One region of the Spirillospora sp. NPDC048911 genome, then DNA from elsewhere that is predicted to be linked to it. Evidence: riboswitches for the same ligand, from Rfam matches in the RefSeq annotation. Region 1 holds a riboswitch; each other region holds the start of a gene.
The links. Region 1 has a riboswitch for thiamine pyrophosphate ahead of thiO (glycine oxidase ThiO). Riboswitches for the same ligand answer to the same signal wherever they lie in the genome.
Positions count from the first base shown of each region.

Region 2: another riboswitch for thiamine pyrophosphate. It lies ahead of ACGFNU_RS03005 (purine-cytosine permease family protein); the one in region 1 lies ahead of thiO (glycine oxidase ThiO).
Region 3: another riboswitch for thiamine pyrophosphate. It lies ahead of thiC (phosphomethylpyrimidine synthase ThiC); the one in region 1 lies ahead of thiO (glycine oxidase ThiO).

Region 1 is NZ_JBICUD010000002.1:1,118,684-1,121,871, forward strand. Features, by position in the region: gene thiS (sulfur carrier protein ThiS) at 1-76, opposite strand, end outside; gene thiO (glycine oxidase ThiO) at 73-1,197, opposite strand; TPP riboswitch at 1,186-1,331, opposite strand; gene ACGFNU_RS12500 (NAD(P)/FAD-dependent oxidoreductase) at 1,472-2,659, shown strand; gene ACGFNU_RS12505 (Rv2175c family DNA-binding protein) at 2,706-3,080, shown strand.
Region 2 is NZ_JBICUD010000001.1:639,961-643,148, forward strand. Features, by position in the region: gene ACGFNU_RS03005 (purine-cytosine permease family protein) at 42-1,526, opposite strand; TPP riboswitch at 1,518-1,636, opposite strand; gene ACGFNU_RS03010 (rhodanese-like domain-containing protein) at 1,694-2,026, opposite strand; gene ACGFNU_RS03015 (SSI family serine proteinase inhibitor) at 2,100-2,534, shown strand; gene ACGFNU_RS03020 (Fpg/Nei family DNA glycosylase) at 2,697-3,188, opposite strand, start outside.
Region 3 is NZ_JBICUD010000004.1:708,894-712,081, reverse strand. Features, by position in the region: gene thiC (phosphomethylpyrimidine synthase ThiC) at 1-1,298, opposite strand, end outside; TPP riboswitch at 1,294-1,407, opposite strand; gene ACGFNU_RS21960 (sensor histidine kinase) at 1,519-2,727, shown strand; gene ACGFNU_RS21955 (adenosine deaminase) at 2,696-3,188, opposite strand, start outside.

The DNA.
Region 1 (3,188 bases):
TGACGGTGGCGACCACCTCGGCGACGCTCGTGCCCGCCGGCAGCTCGCGCGCCTCGCCGTTGACGATGACCTTCACGATGGGACCACCTCGAAACGCTCCGGAGTGAACGGCCTGCCGACGTCCGGCACCGTGCCGTCCAGCAGTACCTCGGTGAGAATGTCCGCGCTGACCGGGGTGAGCAGGATCCCGTTGCGGAAGTGCCCGGTGCCGAGGACGAGGCCGGGCAGCGCGCTCGGGCCCATCACCGGCGCGTTGTCCGGCGAGCCGGGCCGCAGCCCCGCGGTGACCTCGGCGAACTCCAGCTCGGTGATGCCGGGCAGCAGCTCGCGGGCGTCGCGGAGCAGCTCCCACAGTCCACCGGCGGTGACGCGGGTGTCGAAGCCCAGCTCCTCCTGGGTGGCGCCGATCACGATCTCCCCGTCCGCGCGCGGCACGAGATAGATCGAGGAGCCCTTCACCAGGCCGCGGGTGGATCGCCGGAGGAACGGCACGCGGGTGCGGAGGCGGATCACCTGGCCCTTGACCGGCCGCACGGCGGGAACGGTCCCAGGAGGCAGGCCGTCGAGATCACCCGACCAGGGACCGGCGGCCAGCAGAACCTTCGCGCCCCGCACCTCCGAGCCGTCCGCCAGCCGCACGCCCGTGGCCGTGTCGTTCTCGACGATGAGGCCGGTGGCCCGCTGCCGTACGAGCCGCACGCCCAGCTTGTCGCCGGCGGCCTGTAGCGCCGGAGTGAGGCGCCGCGGGTCGATCGAGCCGTCCGCGGGCGCCAGCAGCCCGCCGCGCACGCCCGGCGCGAGCATCGGCTCGGCCTTGCGGCACTCGCGGCCCGTGAGCGCCTCGGCGGGGATGCCCAGCGACTCCTGGAAGCGCCGCAGATCGTTCAGATAGCCGAGGTCGTCGGAGTCGAACGCGACCTCCAGGATGCCGTCGGTGCGGTGGCCGGTGTCGTGGCCCGTCAGCTCCTCCAGCTCGGCGACGAACGCCGCGTACCGGTCCCTGGAGGCGAGCCCCAGGCGCAGCAGCGGCTCCTCGCCGTACGTCAGCTCGCTGACGGGGGTCAGCATCCCGGCGGCGACGGCGGAGGCGCCGCTCGCCGGATCGGGATCGACCAGGGTGACGGCGGCGCCGCGGGCGGCGGCACGCCAGGCGGTGGCGAGGCCGATGACCCCGGCCCCAACGATCACTACGTCCATCGCGCTCCCTTCGCCGGCATGATCCGGATCAGGTCGTGGCGGTCGGCGGCCCATGCGCCCGGTGATCGATCAATCGACTACCGGCCTCAGCCGCCCTCTCAGCCCGGTCGAACCAGACTCCCGCGATTGCCTTCCCACAGCGCCCCGCCCAGCCACCCTGCCAACGGACGAGCTGCGCTCGGCTGCCCTTGCAGCCTACGTCTTCCTGCATCTATGCATATGTCTGGACACCCGTCCATTTGTCCTTGAGGGGCCCCGGCTAGGGTGTGCGCTCATGGACAGAGTGGTCGTCGCGGGCGGCGGGCTGGCGGGCGTTCGGGCCGTGGAGGCCCTGCGGAGCAAGGGGTACGAGGGCGAGCTGACCCTCGTCTCGGCCGAACGGCACCGGCCGTACGACCGGCCACCGCTGTCGAAGGCGGTCCTCGCCGGCGACACCGACGACACCACGGTCGACGCCGCCTGGGACGCGCTGCGCTGCCGGCTGTTGCTCGGCGAGCGGGCCACGGCGCTGCGCCTGGACGCCGGGAGCGGCGGGACGGTCGCGACCACGGCGGGCGACCTGCCGTTCGACGGGCTCGTCATCGCCACCGGCGCGACCCCGATCACGCTCCCCGGCGACGGGCCACAGCACGTGCTGCGCACCATCGACGACGCCCGCCGCCTGCGCGCCGGGCTGGTCGAGGGCGCCCGCGTCGTCATCGTCGGCGCCGGCTGGATCGGCGCCGAGGTCGCGACCACCGCCGCCAAGAAGGGCTGTGCGGTCACGGTGGTCGAGGCCGCGGACGCGCCGCTGGCGAACGCGCTCGGCCCCGAGGTCGGCGGCCTGACCGCGCGCTGGTACGCCGAGGCCGGGATCGACCTGCGCACCGGCGTCAAGGTCGCGGCCATCGAGCACGGCCGCCTCCTGCTGGCCGACGGCGACCAGGTGCCGGCCGACGAGATCGTCGTGGGCGTCGGCGTCCGGCCCGAGGTGGGCTGGCTGGCGGGCTCCGGGCTGGAGATCGAGCGCGGCGTCGTGACGGACGCGTCGCTGCGCACGAGCCGCCCCGAGATCGTCGCGGTCGGCGACTGCGCCGCCTGGTGGTCGGAACGGTACGGCCGCAGGCTGCTCGTCGAGCACTGGGACACGGCCCTCAACGCGCCGGAGGTGGCCGCCGCGACCCTGCTCGGCCAGGAGGCCGCCTACGACGCCGCGCCGTACTTCTGGTCCGAGCAGTTCGGGAAGATGGTGCAGTACGCGGGCTACCACGCGGCGGCCGAGAGCATGGTGTTCCGGGGCGATCCGGCCGCGGACAAGTGGGCGGTGTGCTGGCTCACCGGCGACCGCCTGGACGCGATCCTCACCGTGGACAGACCGCGTGACCTGGTGCAGGCCAGGCGCGTCATCGCCGCCGGCACGCCGGTCGACCCCCGGGCCATGGCCGATCCGGACGTGCCCGTTCGCCAGGCGGTGAAAACCTGAGGGTTTGACCCATCCGTGCGCGTGGTAGGCAGGTGGCGTGACGCAGATGCACGCAACCGTCGACAATGCTCTCGACTCGCGGACCGATGCCCTGGTGGGGGAGTGGCTCACCCTGAACGAGGCGACCGAGCGCCTCGGCATCAAGGTCAACCGCACCAAGCAGCTCCTCAGCGAACGCAGGCTCCTGGCCGTGCGGCGGGAGGGGAGCCCCGCGGTGCCCGCGGCCTTCATCAAGGACGGCCAGGTCATCAAGGGCCTGTCCGGCACGCTGACGCTGCTCTCCGACGCCGGCTTCGACGACGTCGAGACGCTGCGGTGGCTGTTCACCGCGGACGACACGCTGCCGGGCACGCCGGTCCAGGCGCTCAGCGAGAACCGGGGGACCGAGGTGCGCAGGCGCGCGCAGGCGCTCGCGTTCTGACGACGGTTCCGCCGCCCGACAACACCGAAAATCGAGAAGAAAGTCCGACGTGACAGGATTGCGGGGTCACGCGGGGGACGTCCGTGTGGCCCCGCGTCCACGTCCGAG
Region 2 (3,188 bases), on a different contig from region 1:
CCGCCCGCAAGCCTTCGCCGTCCAGGGCGTGCCCCACCCGTTCAGACGGCCGGTGAGTCGATCTTGCCGTCGGTTCGCCCGGCCGCCCGGCCGCCCCCGCCCGGCCCGATCCGGCCGATGAGCAGCGCGGCCAGACCGGCGATCAGGAACGAGAACAGCGAGGCGCTCATCCAGCTCTGAGTGCTGAACCCGATCGCCTCTTGGACGTCGTGCCAGAAGCTCGCCCACCAGCTCACGGTGCCCGGGTTGATCAGCTGGTATGTGCCGAACCCGACCGCCCAGGCCACGATCATCCCCCAGCGAGACGGAGCCGACCCCGAGGTGTCCCACTCGCCAAGCCGTCCGCCAACAGGCGACGTCCCCTCAAGCTCCTGACTCTGATCCCCCAGAGAAGACGACCCCTCGCCCGGAGAGGAAGAAGACGTCGCCCAGGAACGCCGTCCCCGTCCCAGGAAGAAATCAGCCGCCAGCACGCCCAGCATGGGGACGAACACCGAGCCGATCAGAGACAGGAAGCTGGCGTAGTCGCCGATGTCGAGCAGCAGCGCCAGCCCGGTGATCAGCGTGCCGAGCGCGATCGACAGGACGCGCCGATCGGCGCGCGGCACCAGGTTCTGGATCGAGACGGCGGTGGAGTAGACGTTGGCGAACGATTGGTCGGCCTCGCGCAGGACGAATACCGCGAAGAAGAGCACGCCCAGCGTCACGCCCAGGAACGGGTCGAAGATCTTGGTGGAGTCACCCGCCACCAGGGCCAGGGCCAGCAGCCCGAGGATGTAGGCGATGATCTGGGTCGCCGAGTAACCGACGGCGGCCGCGCCGAACGCCCCGCGCGCACTGCGGGCGTGGCGGGTGTAGTCGGCCGCCACCGGCACCCACGAGATCGAGACGGCCAGCGCCGCGTCCGCCCCGATCCAGAAACCGCCCCACGAACCCTCGTTCAGATCAGGCAACGGCTCCCGCAGCAGCTGAACGTAGAAGTAGACGAGGGCGACCATCACCGCGGCGGTCACATACCGGCGCAACATGCGCACCGAGCCCAGCGGCCAGATCGTCAGGACCGTGGTGAGGACGCCCGCCGCGATCACGTATGTCCAGCGCGGCACGCCGTCCCACAGCGACCGCGCCGCGTCCGCGATGACGATCAGCTCGAACGTGCCCCAGCCGATGAGCTGGGCGATGTTGAGCGCGGTCGGCACGTACGACAGCCGCGCTCCGAACAGCCCGCGCAGCAGCACCATCGCGGGCTTGCCCGTGATCGCGCCGGGCGCCGCGGCCAGCCCCAGCATCAGCCCGCCGATCGCGGTGCCGACGATCATCGCGACGATGCCGGCCACGATCGACAGCGTCGGCTTGCCGTCGGCGTCGGGGGCCAGCACGGTGTAGGCGCCGGAGAAGGCGAACAGACTGACCCCGAGGTTGGCCCAGAAGGCGCCCTGGTCCCAGAAGCTGAGAACCTTGGGCGCGGGCTCGTCAAGGGTGTACGGCGCCTCGTGACGAGGGCGTTCTTTTACGGCAGACGTCATCGAACACGCTCCCTACGCCGGCATTACCCGGACAGGTTCATGCGGTCGGCGACGCCTGCGAACGTGTCGCCCTCTCAGCCCGGTCGGCCCGAGCTCCCGCGGTGGGGTTGCTTTTGAACGGGACGAATCGTACATCGGCCCAGGCGGCAATGTAAGACGGCCGGCCCTCAGGCCACGTGCGGTGGCCCGTCCGTGCCGCCCTTCATCGGGCGGCCGGCCTCGGCCCAGCGCTTCATGCCCCCGTCGACGTTCTTCGCCAGCCAGCCCGCCTGGTTGAGCGCGACCGTCACCTGCGCGGAACGCACCCCGGACCGGCAGATCACGTACACGTCCTGGTCGCGCGGAATCTCCCCGGCGCGGTCGCTCAGCTCGGCCATCGAGATGTGGGCGGCCCCGGGCGCGTGCCCGGCGTCCCACTCGTACTGCTCACGGACGTCGAGAAGGTATGCGCCCTCCGGTACGTCGGCCGCGTCCACGGCCGGGACGTCATCCCCGAAAATCATCACGCCTCCATGGAACCGCGCGGAACCCTCCCGCGTCGAATCACCCATGCGGTATCGGACGCTCCTTTTCATGACGCCCGGCCTAGCCATGGTCATGTCGATGGCGGCCTGCGGCTCCGAACAGGCCTCGAGCAGCCCAGGGAACTCCTCGGCCACGACGTCCGTCGCGCCCTCGGGCTCCCCCAACGCCACGCTGACAGTCCAGGTGAAGGCCTCCGCCAAGGCCCCCGCCAAGACGTGGACCCTGTCCTGCGACCCGGCCGGGGGTGATCATCCCAAGGCGAGCCAGGCCTGTACGGCCGTCACTCAGGCCAAGGATCCCTTCAAACCCCCGCCCGCCGACCAGATGTGCACGAAGATCTACGGTGGCCCCGAGATCGCCACCGTGAAGGGAACGTGGCAAGGTAAGCCTGTCAACGCCAAGTTCAGCCGTACAGACGGCTGCGAGCTCTCCCGCTGGGACAAGCTCGCACCGCTCTTCGGCGGCGTTCCCAAGGTCGGCTGACGAGTCCACCCCGTTCGGACTCGGTCAGCACGAGACGGGCCCCGGTCGGCGCGCGACCGGGGCCCGTCGCCGCGCCTGGGCCATCGCTACGCCAGGGCCGTTGTTATGCCAGGGCCGTCTCTACGCCTGAGCTTGGGGTTCTGGCTCTGGTGTCTTTGCCTGCTATTTGAGGAGGCGCGACATGCGGCGGTCCGCCAAAGGCTTGCCGCCTGTCTGGCAGGTGGGGCAGTACTGCAGCGACGAGTCGGCGAACGAGACCTCGCGGACGGTGTCGCCGCACACCGGGCATTTCTGTCCCGTGCGGCCGTGCACGCGCAGGCCGGTCTTCTTCTCGCCCTTCAGATCCTGCGCCTCCAGGCCGCGCGAGCGCTGCACGGCGTCCCGCAGGGTCGTGACGATCGTATCGTGGAGGGTCGCGATGTCCTCGTCGGTCAGCGAAGAGGCGATCTTGAACGGCGACATCTTGGCGGCGTGCAGGACCTCGTCCGAGTAGGCGTTGCCGATGCCGGCGATCACCTTCTGGTCGCGGAGCAGGCCCTTGATCTGGGTGCGGCGGCCGTTGACGATCTCGCCCAGCGCGGCGGGGGTGAACGTCTCGCTGAGGGGGTCGGGGCCCAGGGAGGCCACGCCGGGCACGTCGGCGGGATCCCGTAC
Region 3 (3,188 bases), on a different contig from region 1:
TAGCAGAGCATCGCGGTGCCGTACCAGCCGATCATCGCGGCGCCGATCGCCGAGGTGATGTGGTCGTGGCCGGGCGCGATGTCGGTGGTCAGCGGGCCGAGCGTGTAGAACGGCGCCCCGTCGCACCACTCCCGCTGCCGGTCGACGTTCTCCTTGATCTTGTGCATCGGGACGTGGCCGGGGCCCTCGTTCATCACCTGCGTGCCGTACTCCGCGGCGATCCTCGTGAGCTCGCCCTGCGTGCGCAGCTCGGCGAACTGCGCCTCGTCGTTGGCGTCGGCGATGGAGCCGGGACGCAGCCCGTCGCCGAGCGACCACGTGATGTCGTACGCGGCGAAGATCTCGCAGAGCTCGCGGAACCGCGTGTAGAGGAAGTTCTCCTCGCGGTGGGCCTGGCACCAGGCCGCCATGATCGACCCGCCCCGCGACACGATGCCGGTCTTGCGCCGCGCCGTGAGCGGCACGTACGAGCGCAGCACCCCGGCGTGGACGGTCATGTAGTCGACGCCCTGCTCCGCCTGCTCGATCACGGTGTCGCGGAAGACCTCGAAGCCGAGCGCCGCCGGATCGCCGCCCACCTTCTCCAGCGCCTGGTAGAGCGGCACCGTGCCGACCGGGACGGGGGAGTTGCGCAGGATCCACTCGCGCGTCGTGTGGATGTCGCGCCCCGTCGAGAGATCCATGATGGTGTCGGCGCCCCAGCGGGCGGCCCACGTCATCTTCGCCACCTCGTCCTCGATGGAGGACGACACCGCCGAGTTGCCGATGTTGGCGTTGACCTTCACGAGGAAGTTCCGGCCGATGATCATCGGTTCGAGCTCGGGATGGTTGACGTTGGCGGGCAGCACCGCCCGGCCCGCCGCGAGCTCGTCGCGGACGAACTCCGGGGCGGCGCCCTCCCGCAGCGCCACGTACTCCATCTCCGGGGTGATCTCCCCGCGCCGCGCGTACGCGCGCTGCGTCACCGGCCCGCCCGTCGCCTCGCGCGGCCTGCGCGCGGGGAAGGCGGCCTGGTCGCGCAACGGATCGGTGGACTTGCGGCCGTCGTCCTCGGGACGGAGCGCGCGGCCCTCGTACTCGGCGGTGTCGCCGCGCTCGGCGATCCACCCGGCGCGCGGCGCGGGCAGCCCCCGCCGCACGTCGGTCTCGTGCGCGGCGTCGGTGTACGGCCCGGACGTGTCGTACAGGACCACGGTGTCGCCGTTGGTCAGCGGCACCTCGCGCACGGGCACCCGCAGGTCCGGTCGCGATCCCAGGAGGTAGGCCTTGCGGGCATGTGAAACAGCGGTGTCGTTCATGACGACTCGATCTCTCCCTACGCCGGCATTACCCGGTCAGGTTCCAGCGGTCAGCGGCCGTCCCAGCCGCTATCTCAGCCCGGTTCGCCGGGCCCCCGCGATCTGTCGTGCCCGACGCTAACCCGGCGTCCCCCCGTTGCCGCAACCGCCGCCGGTGAGGTATGGCCGGTTCCGCGCACCCGGCCGAAGACCATGGCGGGATTCCGTTACGGTAGGGAACGTGGTGATCGTGGGCCGGCTGCGGCCGGAGGTGACGGACGGCCTGATCGCGGCCGTCCTGGCGGGGGGCGCGCTGGCGGCGACGCTGGCCTGGCCGGGGGACCGTCCCCTGGACGCCGGGGGGGTGCTGCTCCTGATCGCCCTGCACGTGCCGCTGGCCTGGCGGCGGCGATGGCCGGGGGCCGTGCTGCTGGCCTTCACCGCGCTGATCCTGCCGTTCCACGTGCTCTCGTACCAGCATCACACGGTCGTGCCCTCAGAGGTGCTCGCGCTGGTCACCTACGCCTTTCTGGGCCGCAGGGTCCGGGCGGTCCTCACGACGCTGTGCGTGATCTTGACGATCTGCGCGGTCACGTTCGCGATGCGCGCGGGCGGGAGCAGCGGCCTGGAGCAGATCGGCGCGCTGGAGGCGATCGTCGGCGTGATCGTCGGGGTCCAGGCCTGGCGGGTGCACCGGGCGCGGGTCGCGGCGATCCTCGAACGGGCCGAGACCGCCGAGCGCACCCGCGAGGAGGAGGCGCTGCGGCGGGTCGCCGAGGAGCGCCTGCGCATCGCCCGCGACCTGCACGACCTGCTCGCGCACACCATCACCGTGATCGGCGTCCAGGCCGGGGCGGCCGCGCACCGGGTGGCGGGCGACCGGCCGCTGGACCGGGCCGAGCTCGCCGGGACGCTCGAATCGATCGCCGCGACCTGCCGCGACGCGCGCGCGGAGGTCCGCGCCACGCTCCAGATCCTGCGGCGGACCGACGCGCCGGGTGTGCCGGGGGCGCCGAGCGAGCTGGCGGCCGGGCTGGACGGCCTCGGCGAGCTCGCGAACGCGGTGCGGGCCGCCGGGCTCGACGCCCGTCTCACGGATGTGGGGACGGGAGAGCCCGCCCCCGAGGTCGGGATCGTCGTCCACCGGATCGTGCAGGAGGCCCTGACCAACGTCATCAAGCACGCCGGGGCGAGCGCGGTCGAGATCCGCCTCGTCCGGGCGGACGGCGAGCTCCGGCTGACGGTGACCGACGACGGCCGCGGCCCGGGCGAGGGCGGCGGCGAGGGCTTCGGCATCCTCGGCATGACCGAGCGGGCCCGCAGCGTGGGCGGGACCGTGCGGACCGGCCGGGCGGCCGGCGGCGGCTTCGCCGTCACCGCCACCCTGCCGATGAACCCGCCGGACACCGAGGCGCCCGTCACGCGAAGCGGTAGTTCTTCACTTCCTTGAGGTAGGCCTGGCGCTCCTCGTCGGAGAGGAAGGCGGCCTTGAACGAGTTGGCCGCCAGCCGCCGGAGCTCGGTCAGGCCGACCCGGAGCTCGGGCTCGTTCCGCACCGCGTCGAAGACGTCGCCCACGTAACCGCCGAAAAAGGCCGGGTCATCGGAGTTGACCGTCACCAGGAGCCCCGCGTCCAGCAGTATCGGCAGAGGATGCTCGTAGAGCGAGTCCTCGTTCTGCAGGAGCACGTTCGACACCGGGCAGACGGTCAGCGGCACCTGCTCGTCGACCAGGCGGTCGACGAGCCGCAGATCGGAAAGGCAGCTGTTGCCGTGGTCGATCCGCTCCACGCCGAGCACGTCCAGCGCCTCCCAGATGTACTCGGGCGGCGCCTCCTCGCCCGCGTGCGCGACACGCCGCAGCCCCGCCTCCTGGGCGAGGCCGAAGACCTCCCGGAACTTGCCCGGCGGA